3 regions of the Bartonella sp. B10834G3 genome follow, and region 2 is predicted to be linked to each of the others. Evidence: predicted binding sites of a transcription regulator. Region 2 holds the regulator's gene; each other region holds the start of a gene.
What was found. The regulator LexA, encoded in region 2, represses DNA repair genes until DNA is damaged. The targets are predictions, from matches to a motif close to TGTTCNNNNTGTGTTCNG.
Positions count from the first base shown of each region.

Region 1: H3S94_RS03455 (ImuA family protein) is a predicted target of LexA. The motif match lies at 1,334-1,351, and genes of this name have one in related genera.
Region 3: uvrA (excinuclease ABC subunit UvrA) is a predicted target of LexA. The motif match lies at 1,390-1,407, and genes of this name have one in related genera.

Region 1 is NZ_JACFOM010000001.1:808,354-811,643, forward strand. It holds gene H3S94_RS03450 (DNA polymerase Y family protein) at 1-609, opposite strand, end outside; gene H3S94_RS03455 (ImuA family protein) at 497-1,318, opposite strand; gene H3S94_RS03460 (YkvA family protein) at 1,565-1,954, shown strand; gene H3S94_RS03465 (invasion associated locus B family protein) at 2,135-2,632, shown strand; gene rlmN (23S rRNA (adenine(2503)-C(2))-methyltransferase RlmN) at 2,781-3,290, shown strand, end outside.
Region 2 is NZ_JACFOM010000002.1:403,028-406,317, reverse strand. It holds gene rimO (30S ribosomal protein S12 methylthiotransferase RimO) at 1-627, opposite strand, end outside; gene lexA (transcriptional repressor LexA) at 950-1,669, opposite strand.
Region 3 is NZ_JACFOM010000002.1:624,896-628,185, reverse strand. It holds gene uvrA (excinuclease ABC subunit UvrA) at 1-1,372, opposite strand, end outside; gene H3S94_RS08145 (single-stranded DNA-binding protein) at 1,609-2,106, shown strand; gene H3S94_RS08140 (MarC family protein) at 2,538-3,170, opposite strand.

The DNA of each region.
Region 1 (3,290 bases), on a different contig from region 2:
CATCTGGACATCCGGCTTTGCTTCAAGTGCCGGTAATTTCAGCCGATCCAATGTTAAAACAAAATCTTCTTTTGTGACAAAACGGTTGACACCAAAACGGGCAAAAGCCCGTGCGGCTGCCGGTGTTATTGTCAGTGCAGAGAGTGTCTCAAGCCCCAGCCCCTTATAATAAGCGGTCACTTTTTCGAGCATTTTTTGTGGCCCCCCGAAAAGATGATCGCAGCCTGTTACATCGAGTATCAAACCAAAGGGAAGGCTATAGGCTACAAGAGGGGTGAACCGTCCGGCATTTCGGGCGAGATATTGAAGATAGTCCTTGTCGGCCTCTTCCGCTTCATTGACTGTTTCTATTCTTTCACAAAGGCTGCGTGCATGAACCAGAGAAAGCCCCGGATAAAGGCCGGCATGTATAGCCGCCTCATTGACACAAACAAGCCTAAGTCCGTGAACAGAACGGCCAACAATTGCAAAAGGTTTTGTGAAATCCGGTGCTTTTTCAGGCGGCAAAACCGTCTTCAGACGGTCTATTGGCAGGCGAGGAAAAGCGAGTGCCAAATAGAGCCGGCCGTGTGTGCCGTATTTCTTGGGGGTTTGTAAAAATCTGGTCATGGATGTTCCATTGCATCAACCAATGTCCGGTATATCCGGTTCTATTTCGCAAAAGCGTGACATCATAATTTGTTAGCCCCGGTGCTTTTGCACCCGAACTTTCAGAAGGAGCTGATTTGATTTGCCAACGTGTGGCAGCGTTGCTGTTTTTCAATGCTTCTTTGCCAAGCACCAGAACAACCGGCGAATGTGCTTTTTCTGCTGCCAGATGCAAACGTCGGGTGGCTGTAAAATCAAGCGCCCGACAAGCCCCCGAAAGGCTTAACAACAAACCGCCCACTCTGGACGTTGCCAATGCATCATCAGCCGCTTTCAATACATCTTCGGCTTTCGGACAACGCACCAGAATAAATCGCGCCGGATCAAGCCCGAAAGCAGAAATACCGACCGGATAAGGAATGCCATATTCTATTTCTGTGCTTTCTTCTTCCAGCCAGATGAAAGGGCAATTCGCCTTTTCATTACGTTTGAGAAGACCGAGAGAAAAACCGGTTGCACTATTCATGGCGGCTGGCCCTGAAATAACTTCATGCAAGGCATAAGAGGGAAATGGGCCGGCCATAAAATCGGCTGTTTCGTGACCGAGATTAAAATAGCCTTCAGGAAGAACAGGCTTTTCTTTGCCCTTCCTCTTGCCATCTGTAGAAAAAGCGACAGGCTTTCCTTCAATGCGGGCAATGAGGCGGCGTAATTGGGCTATATCCGGCATAAAAGACTCACACAATGTTCTTGTTTTGTTCTATTATTGAATCGAATATAAATGAGAGTCAAGCGCCGAATTTTACAAAAGAAATTCCTCTCTTCAATTTTGAAATATCTTTTGACAAGTCAATTCCTGAATATCCCGTAAAAAGGATTCCTGAAACGGGAAACTTGTAAAATTATGCGTCCTTCCTACTTCTATCATTGTTAACGGGGCGTGCTTTGAGAACATTTTTCCTTATGGGATTTTAAGATGGATAAAAAAACAATTGATAAAATTCTGAAGCCCGAATCAGAAGAAACGCAAAAAAGCCGCGCTGCAAAAGTACGGGCGACTTTCTGGAAAACAGTTCGCAAAGCGGCTGGCCACATTCCTTTTATGGAAGATGTTGTTGCCAGTTATTATTGTGCATTCGACCCTCAAACACCGACACGTGTACGCGGCATTCTTCTTGCAGCACTCGCCTATTTTGTGATGCCTTTCGATCTTATCCCCGATATGTTGGCCGTTATCGGCTTCACGGATGATATTGCAGTCCTTACAATTGCGATTTCCGCAGTGCGCGCCCACATTACCGACGCGCATTATCAGGCAGCCCGCAAAATATTGGAAAAAAACCCGATTGAAACGCCAAAAAAATAGTTTTTCCGCAGAAATTGATATTTTTACGCGAAACTTCACCTTTTGGTAACCATAAACTAGTCAAAATTGCATGTAACAACTGTCGGCATGTTGCAAGAATGATATGCCGGTTTTTGAAAATCGCCGGTTTGAAGCCACATGGCTTTGCCAATAGAAAATTAAAAGTGAGCTGAGTATACGATGTTTGGAAAAACTTTTGTTGCTGCGTCTGTCATGATTATGGCTATTGCCGGAACTGCTTCGGCACAAACACCAACACGCATCAACCAATTCGATGCATGGGGTGCCTATTCCTATAAATCCGGAAACAACACAGTATGTTATGTGCTTTCCGCCCCGATCACTGCGGAACCAAAATCGGTCAACCATGGCGACAATTATTTCCTCGTCAGCAAACGTGCCGGTAATCCGGTTACATATGAACCCCAATTCATGGCGGGTTATGCCTTGAAGGATAAAGTTACCGTTTCTGTTGACGGCAAGAATTTTGAATTCTTTACCAAGGATTCATCGGCATGGGCAGCTTCGCCGGCAACCGAAAGCCAGCTTGTTGCAGCTATGAAAAATGGCTCCAATCTTTCTGTCAAAGCTGTTTCCCAACGTGGAACAAATACGAGCTACACCTATTCCCTGAAAGGAATTACGGCAGCCCTGAATGCTGCACAGAAATGTAAATAAATAAAACTTTTTGTTTTTCATCAATTTCAGGCACTGCAACATAATAATACCATGTTGCAGTGTTTTTTATGGAGCATAAGTGTGGTGACGTTTGTTTGCTTTTGTGCTAAATGCGCATGGCAGAACTTTATTCAGAGCATTTGAAAGTATGAGCGTATCCTACGATCTTAAACCTATTGGCGCGGCATCACTTTTGCGTCCGGCAAAAATGGATGAAACAAAAGCATCCCTGATCGGTCTGTCGCGCGCTGAAATGGCTAGTGCTTTACAAGAAATAGGCGTTCCGGAACGTCAGACGCGTATGCGTGTGAGCCAGCTTTGGCATTGGCTTTATGTGCGCGGTGTTTCCAATTTCGACGATATGTTCAATATTTCCAAGGATATGCGGGAAAAAATGAAAAAGCATTTTTCCATCGCGCGTCCGGAAATTGTCGAAGAACAAATATCCAACGACGGAACTCGCAAATGGTTGTTGCGCTTTCCTTCCCGTGGAGCCGGAAAACCCGTCGAGGTTGAAATGGTCTATATCCCCGAAGAGGGGCGCGGTACTTTGTGCATGTCCTCGCAAGTGGGATGTACGCTCACATGTTCGTTCTGTCACACCGGAACCCAAAAGCTGGTTCGCAATCTCACGGCGGAAGAAATTCTTGGACAATTG
Region 2 (3,290 bases):
CGTACGGTCTTTCCATGGACTTTCGCTATATTTAAGATCAAGCCCGTATGCACTGGTGTCTTGGGAAATGACAAGTATTTCCTTGACGCCTGCTTTCACAAGCCTTTCCGCCTCCCGCAGCACATCGGATGCCGGTCGGGAAACCAGATTTCCCCTTAATTGTGGAATAATGCAAAAACTGCAATGATTTGAACAGCCTTCGGAAATTTTTAAATAAGCATAGTGACGAGGCGTCAAACGTATTCCCTGAGGAGGAACAAGATCAACAAACGGGTCATGGACAGGCGGTGCAGCTTTATGAACAGCCTCCATAACACTCTCATACGCCTGAGGACCTGTAACAGCCAATACATTCGGATAAGTTTTTGTTACCACTTCCGGCTCTGCACCAAGGCAGCCGGTTACAATGACTTTACCGTTTTTCTTTAATGCGTCGCCGATATTGGCCAGCGATTCATCGCGGGCCGAGTCAATGAAAGCACATGTATTGACGATAACAAGATCCGCACCATCATGTCTGGGTGCTATTTCATATCCTTCAGAGCGCAATTTTGTAATGATGCGTTCAGAATCGACAAGTGCCTTAGGACATCCTAAAGAAACAAAACTAACGCGAGGAGCTGACATATCACTTCCTGTAGAAGACACGAATTTCTAAAAACGATCAGATGAGACCTAATCTATTTTGTTAAAAATACAAGTTTGTTAAAAATACAAGGCTGTTTTGCAAAAATTTCGCCAGTCCTGCCGCAGGACATATCCATCTATTCGCATTTTCATTATATCCGGACGATAATCTCGCCCGAAAAACCTCAAACGCCGCTTCTCTCCCGAACTCGTTAAAACAGCTCTAATAGAACTTCCGTCATTCCCGTTGAAAAACACTATCCGACAATTATGATTGAATTTTTTTACACCATAAACATTTAAAACATTCAATGACGTGAGCTTAATAGCGGCGTATCAAGCCGACAAGCTTGCCTTGAATTTTGATACGATTAGGACCGAATATCCTTGTTTCATAAGCAGGATTTGCAGCCTCCAAAGCAATAGACGCACCTTTTCGCCGATAACGTTTCAAGGTTGCTTCTTCATCATCAACAAGTGCCACAATAATTTCACCGGGATTTGCTGTATCTCCACGTCTGATTATAACGGTATCACCATCGAAAATTCCGGCATTAATCATAGAATCGCCCTTGACTTCCAGCGCATAATGTTCGCCGCTGCCCACCATATCGGATGGTAGAGAAAGCATATTTGTCTGGTTCTGGATTGCCGAAATAGGAACACCGGCCGCAATTCGTCCCATTACTGGAACATTCACATTGGCTGCCTGCCCACTTTCGCCACTCGACAGTTCCCTGCGAACAACATTCTTCATATTCTTGTTTTTCTGGCCATCTATAACACTGGGTGAAAACTTCCTTACGCTATTCATCGCAGGTGACATTGTTTCCGGCAGCTTCAAAACTTCAAGAGCGCGCGCACGATTGGGAAGGCGACGTATAAATCCACGCTCTTCCAATGCCGTTATCAACCGATGAATGCCGGATTTTGAAGCGAGATCCAAAGCATCCTTCATCTCGTCATAAGAGGGGGGTATACCGGTTTCTTTTAGCCGGTTATGAATAAACAGAAGCAACTCATACTGCTTGCGTGTTAACATAAAACTCTCCAATGATGCGAATCAACGAGAAACAAAACCAGAACGTACACTATATGTTCTAGTATTGTTCCACAAGTTATTTTGCGTTTTATGTTCGTATTTTTATTTTTATGTTCAAATATCCAATCTAACAGAACGTAAAATTATTTCTAACGAGTTCTGCAACATAAAATTCATCCCGATACGACCTAAAAATCGTGACTTTTATGAGAAATACATTTTTCTTCTATAGGGCTTCAAAGATTAAAGAGCATGAATTTTCTATTTTCAAAAACTTGTCTGATCCGATAGTCGATTTAGGTTTTTGACAGATCATGGACGAGTGCAAAGCGATATGGCCGTAAATATGGCAAGGGATGCAGTCAGAATTTTCCTTCTATGAGCGATTGCTTGCGCAAGGCGGAACGGCGTATTTATAGGCTAGCCATGAAAACCGACGAATTTGAATACAATAAACGCTCATAAAACAGGTTTAACATAAATTGACCTGCGACATTTCAAATCGGCAATGAGACATCATCTGGCAAAGACGAAAATTCCATAGCTGAAAAGGACGAAGTTTTCATTGGAAATGCCGATACGTTGTCGGGTGAATATTGGCATAGAAGGCATTGCGGATTGTTCGAGTGAATGGCCATATGTTATTATAGAAAAAGAAAGCGTCCATGTGATTTTGAAAACGGCATCTATGTGATTTAAGGAATTGAGTGTCTTGACGTGATAGTTGCACAATTGTTGTTTTTTAACGGTTCTCGCCCCTCCTATACAAAAAGTTCCATAATATATCTTATGCAATTATTCGAGAATAAAACTCCAGCGGCAAAAAGTACGAATGAACGAGTGAAAAAGCGCCAAAAAGCCAGAATAAGCGAATGACCAAATGACCAAATGCAGAACGATAGAACGGATAAAATGACAAGATGCCAGAATGTTAGAATGTTAGTTAGACTGACATATCCTGCTATCAAATACCGGTATAGAATTTTTATCGATCAGCGAGAAAACGGATTTTCGCCTCTTTTCCATATCTTTCGAGTTTTGGTGAAACCTCTTCCCTCGGCTTTTAAATTGCATTAGAAACCCGATTTCACAAACAAGTCTTAACGATAGTTCGGCAGAGTGCTTCAGTCATAGTTCGGAACGCTGTTTCGATTGTCGTTCGGAATGCTGTTTTGATGATGTTTTGGTATCATTCCGCGGCTATTTCAATTTCCATTTTTCGATCAAGCACGTGAATATCAATGATAACACGTGAATATCAATGACGAATGGTAGTGAATGTTCGGGCTTGTTTCACTTGCCGGATTTTACCATGCATCTTCAAATTGCATTCACTATCTTCCGATAGAATTGCGACTTTAAATTTTTCTGAAGAGCTGTCGATTTTAAAATCCATCCGAAAAAGCTTTGAAGTTTTTCGCGATATTGCAAAATCAATGTCGAAAGGTAAATTGTGCCATTTATTCAATATGTTATGAAGATGTTTTAATATTCGACATCTGGTGCTTGGTCATTAACATCTGTTAGCACTAAGGCCTATGAAAAGGTTAAGCCCGATAAACGATCGTTGGATTTTCCGATAACCATCGGCTGTCAATCAATGAAACACTAAGACATTTGC
Region 3 (3,290 bases), 220 kb from region 2:
TGGAAATCGACATTTCGGACACTTCGCCAATGTGAAGCTTGTTGATTTTTACAGCCAGTGCTTCCGGCTTCAACCGATAGCCTTTACATGCCGGACAAGGGGAAGACGACATATAACGTTCAATCTCCTCGCGTGACCAGGCCGAATCGGTTTCTTTCCAGCGCCGTTCCATATTGGGAATGACACCTTCAAAACTTTTTGTCGCAGAATAGGAACGCATCCCGTCGTGATAGGTAAAGGTGACTTCTTTCTTGCCCGTGCCGTAAAGAATCGCGTGACGGGCTTCTTCGGAAAGGTCTTTCCATTTGTCTGTGAGCTTGAAATGATAAGCCTTCCCAAGCGCTTCAAGTGTTTGATTGTAATAGGGTGAAGAGGATTTCGACCACGGAGCAATAGCACCTGCTTTCAACGACAAATTCTCGTCAGGAACCACCATGGCCGGATCAATTGCCTGTAGCGACCCCAAGCCGTCACAGGTCGGGCAAGCACCGAACGGATTGTTAAAAGAAAAAAGCCGTGGCTCTATTTCGGGAATCGTAAAGCCCGAAACAGGACAGGCAAACTTTTCGGAAAAGAGTAAACGTTCGTGCGTATCATTTTTCGATTTATTGGCCGAACCTCCGGCTGTCTGTTCTTTCGGAAGCGGCTTGTCGGCAAGTTCGGCAACAGCCAATCCGTCAGCCAGATGAAGGCAGGTTTCAAGACTATCGGCAAGACGGGCTGAAATGTCGGGTTTCACAACGAGACGATCGACGACAACATCAATATCATGTTTGTATTTTTTATCGAGTTCCGGAACATCGGCTATTTCATAAAAAACGCCGTCGATTTTGACACGCTGGAAACCTTTTTTAAGAAGGTCGGCCATTTCCTTTTTATATTCGCCTTTGCGCCCGCGCACGAGCGGAGCCAGAATATAAAGTCTCGTTCCTTCCGGGAGTGCCAGAATGCGATCAACCATCTGGCTCACAGTCTGGCTTTCAATCGGTAATCCTGTCACCGGTGAATAGGGCACACCGACCCGCGCAAACAACAAGCGCATATAATCGTGAATTTCCGTGACCGTACCGACAGTTGAACGCGGGTTACGACTCGTGGTCTTTTGTTCAATGGAAATAGCCGGAGAGAGACCGTCAATCTGGTCTACATCCGGTTTTTGCATCATTTCCAGAAACTGTCTGGCATAGGCTGAAAGACTTTCCACATATCGCCTTTGCCCTTCGGCATAGATCGTATCGAAAGCAAGAGAGGATTTACCGGATCCGGAAAGACCTGTCATGACAATCAGTTTGTCTCTTGGCAGATCAAGATCTATGTTCTTTAAATTATGTTGGCGGGCACCACGTATTGAAATATATTTCTGATCGGACATATTTGGCCTTGCGGGGAAAGAACAAAAATGGAACACTCGCTCTCAAATAGGTGAGACTATCAGAAATTGCAATGGTAAGAATTCAACTTAAAAAATAACTGAAAAAGAAGTTCTGTGGAAATTGCACGAATAAACCGGCCTTTTTTGCCTCAAGCTTGAAAATAGATTATATGGTGGCAAATTGAGCTTTAGCATTTAATTTTCGGCTTTTTGCCGCGTGGTTTGGAGTTTTGATAATGGCAGGCAGTGTTAACAAGGTCATTCTGATTGGTAATCTCGGTGCAGATCCGGAAATTCGCAGAATGAATTCTGGCGATCAAGTGGCAAGTTTACGCATTGCAACGTCGGATACGTGGCGTGACCGTAATACAGGCGAGCGTCGCGAACGGACAGAATGGCACAGTGTGGTTATTTTTAACGAAAATCTGGTCAAAGTTGTCGAGCAATATCTTAAAAAAGGCGCGAAGGTTTATATCGAGGGGCAGTTACAAACCCGCAAATGGCAGGATCAGAACGGTAACGACCGTTATACAACCGAGATTGTTTTGCAAAAATATCGCGGTGAATTGCAAATGCTTGATAGCCGCGGCGAAGGTGGTGGCAGCCGTCAGCAGGTGAGCGATCAATCCGGTTCCGGCGGTTTTGGCGGCGGCTACGGCAATTCCGATCAGGGCGGAAACAATCAGTCAGGAAGCAATTTTTCGCGCCAGCTTGATGACGATGTTCCGTTTTGAGGCTCCCGTATTTTAACGGTTATCATAAATTGCGATTGCCGTTTAATGCGTTGAATTGAGATTCCTGCACGATGCGGTGTCGTGATCTTCCTGGAACCTTATTTGCATCATTCAGAAATTTTAAACAGCTCCCCGTTTCCATTGTTTTCAGGCGAATCGCAGCTTTTAGAAAAAGCGGAGCAGGGAGCGTTTATCAAGCTGCAACTTTTATTTCTAAGATTTTTTGCCATACCAAACGCAGCCCATATTTGAGTATGCAAGATTTGCTGGACAGAAGCAGGATATTCGGGAACTGTTTTGCCCGATTGTCACCCGTATTGTCCGAAGTGTTTTGAACATTTCGTCGTTGTGTCCTTGTCCTGCAGTATTTCATGAAAATTGGAGCTGCAACGCTTCATATGCACAACAATCCTGAAATGATGCGTGCCGGTTCAGGCTATGTGAAACAAAGCCAGAATGCCGTTGGCGACGAATTGAACCGCCAATGCTGCAAGAATGACACCGAAGAGGCGGGTAAGTATCGTTCTACCCGTTTCACCAAGAAGTCGGTCAATCGGGTGGGCGAGAAGCATAAAGCCGTAGCAGACAATCACTGAAATCAGAATAACAAAACAGGAAACGGCAGTGCCGATAAAACCCGGATTCTTGCTCGCCATCAAAATGGTGGCGGAAATAGCGCCGGGGCCGGCAATCATCGGTATAGCAAGGGGAAAAGCTGCGATATTGTGAATATGGTCTTTTGTTACAGCCGTTTTCACAGATTTCTGTTTTCTTGCCGAGCGTTTTTCAAAAATCATCTCGAATGCAATGGCAAATAATAGGATACCACCGGCAATCTCGAATGCACCGAGCGAAATCCCCAGCCCTTCCAATATCGACCCGCCGATAAGTGCGAAAGCGAGCAGAATAATATAGGAAATAACAGATGCAGCCATCGCGGTGGATTTGCGTTGCATATTGGTCATGTCACGCGTCAGCCCCAAGAAAATTGGCACCAATCCCACGGGATCAATCGTGACCAGTAATGTGATAAACGCGTTCAGCAACAAACCTGCATCAAACATGATTGTTACTCCTTGAGTTTTCCTGCATTCGGCAAGATAGTCGGGTTCGGGGCAGTCGGATTCCGGATGCATTATTATTTCCGGATATATTATTATTCGATGAATGCCAAAGATAGAAAT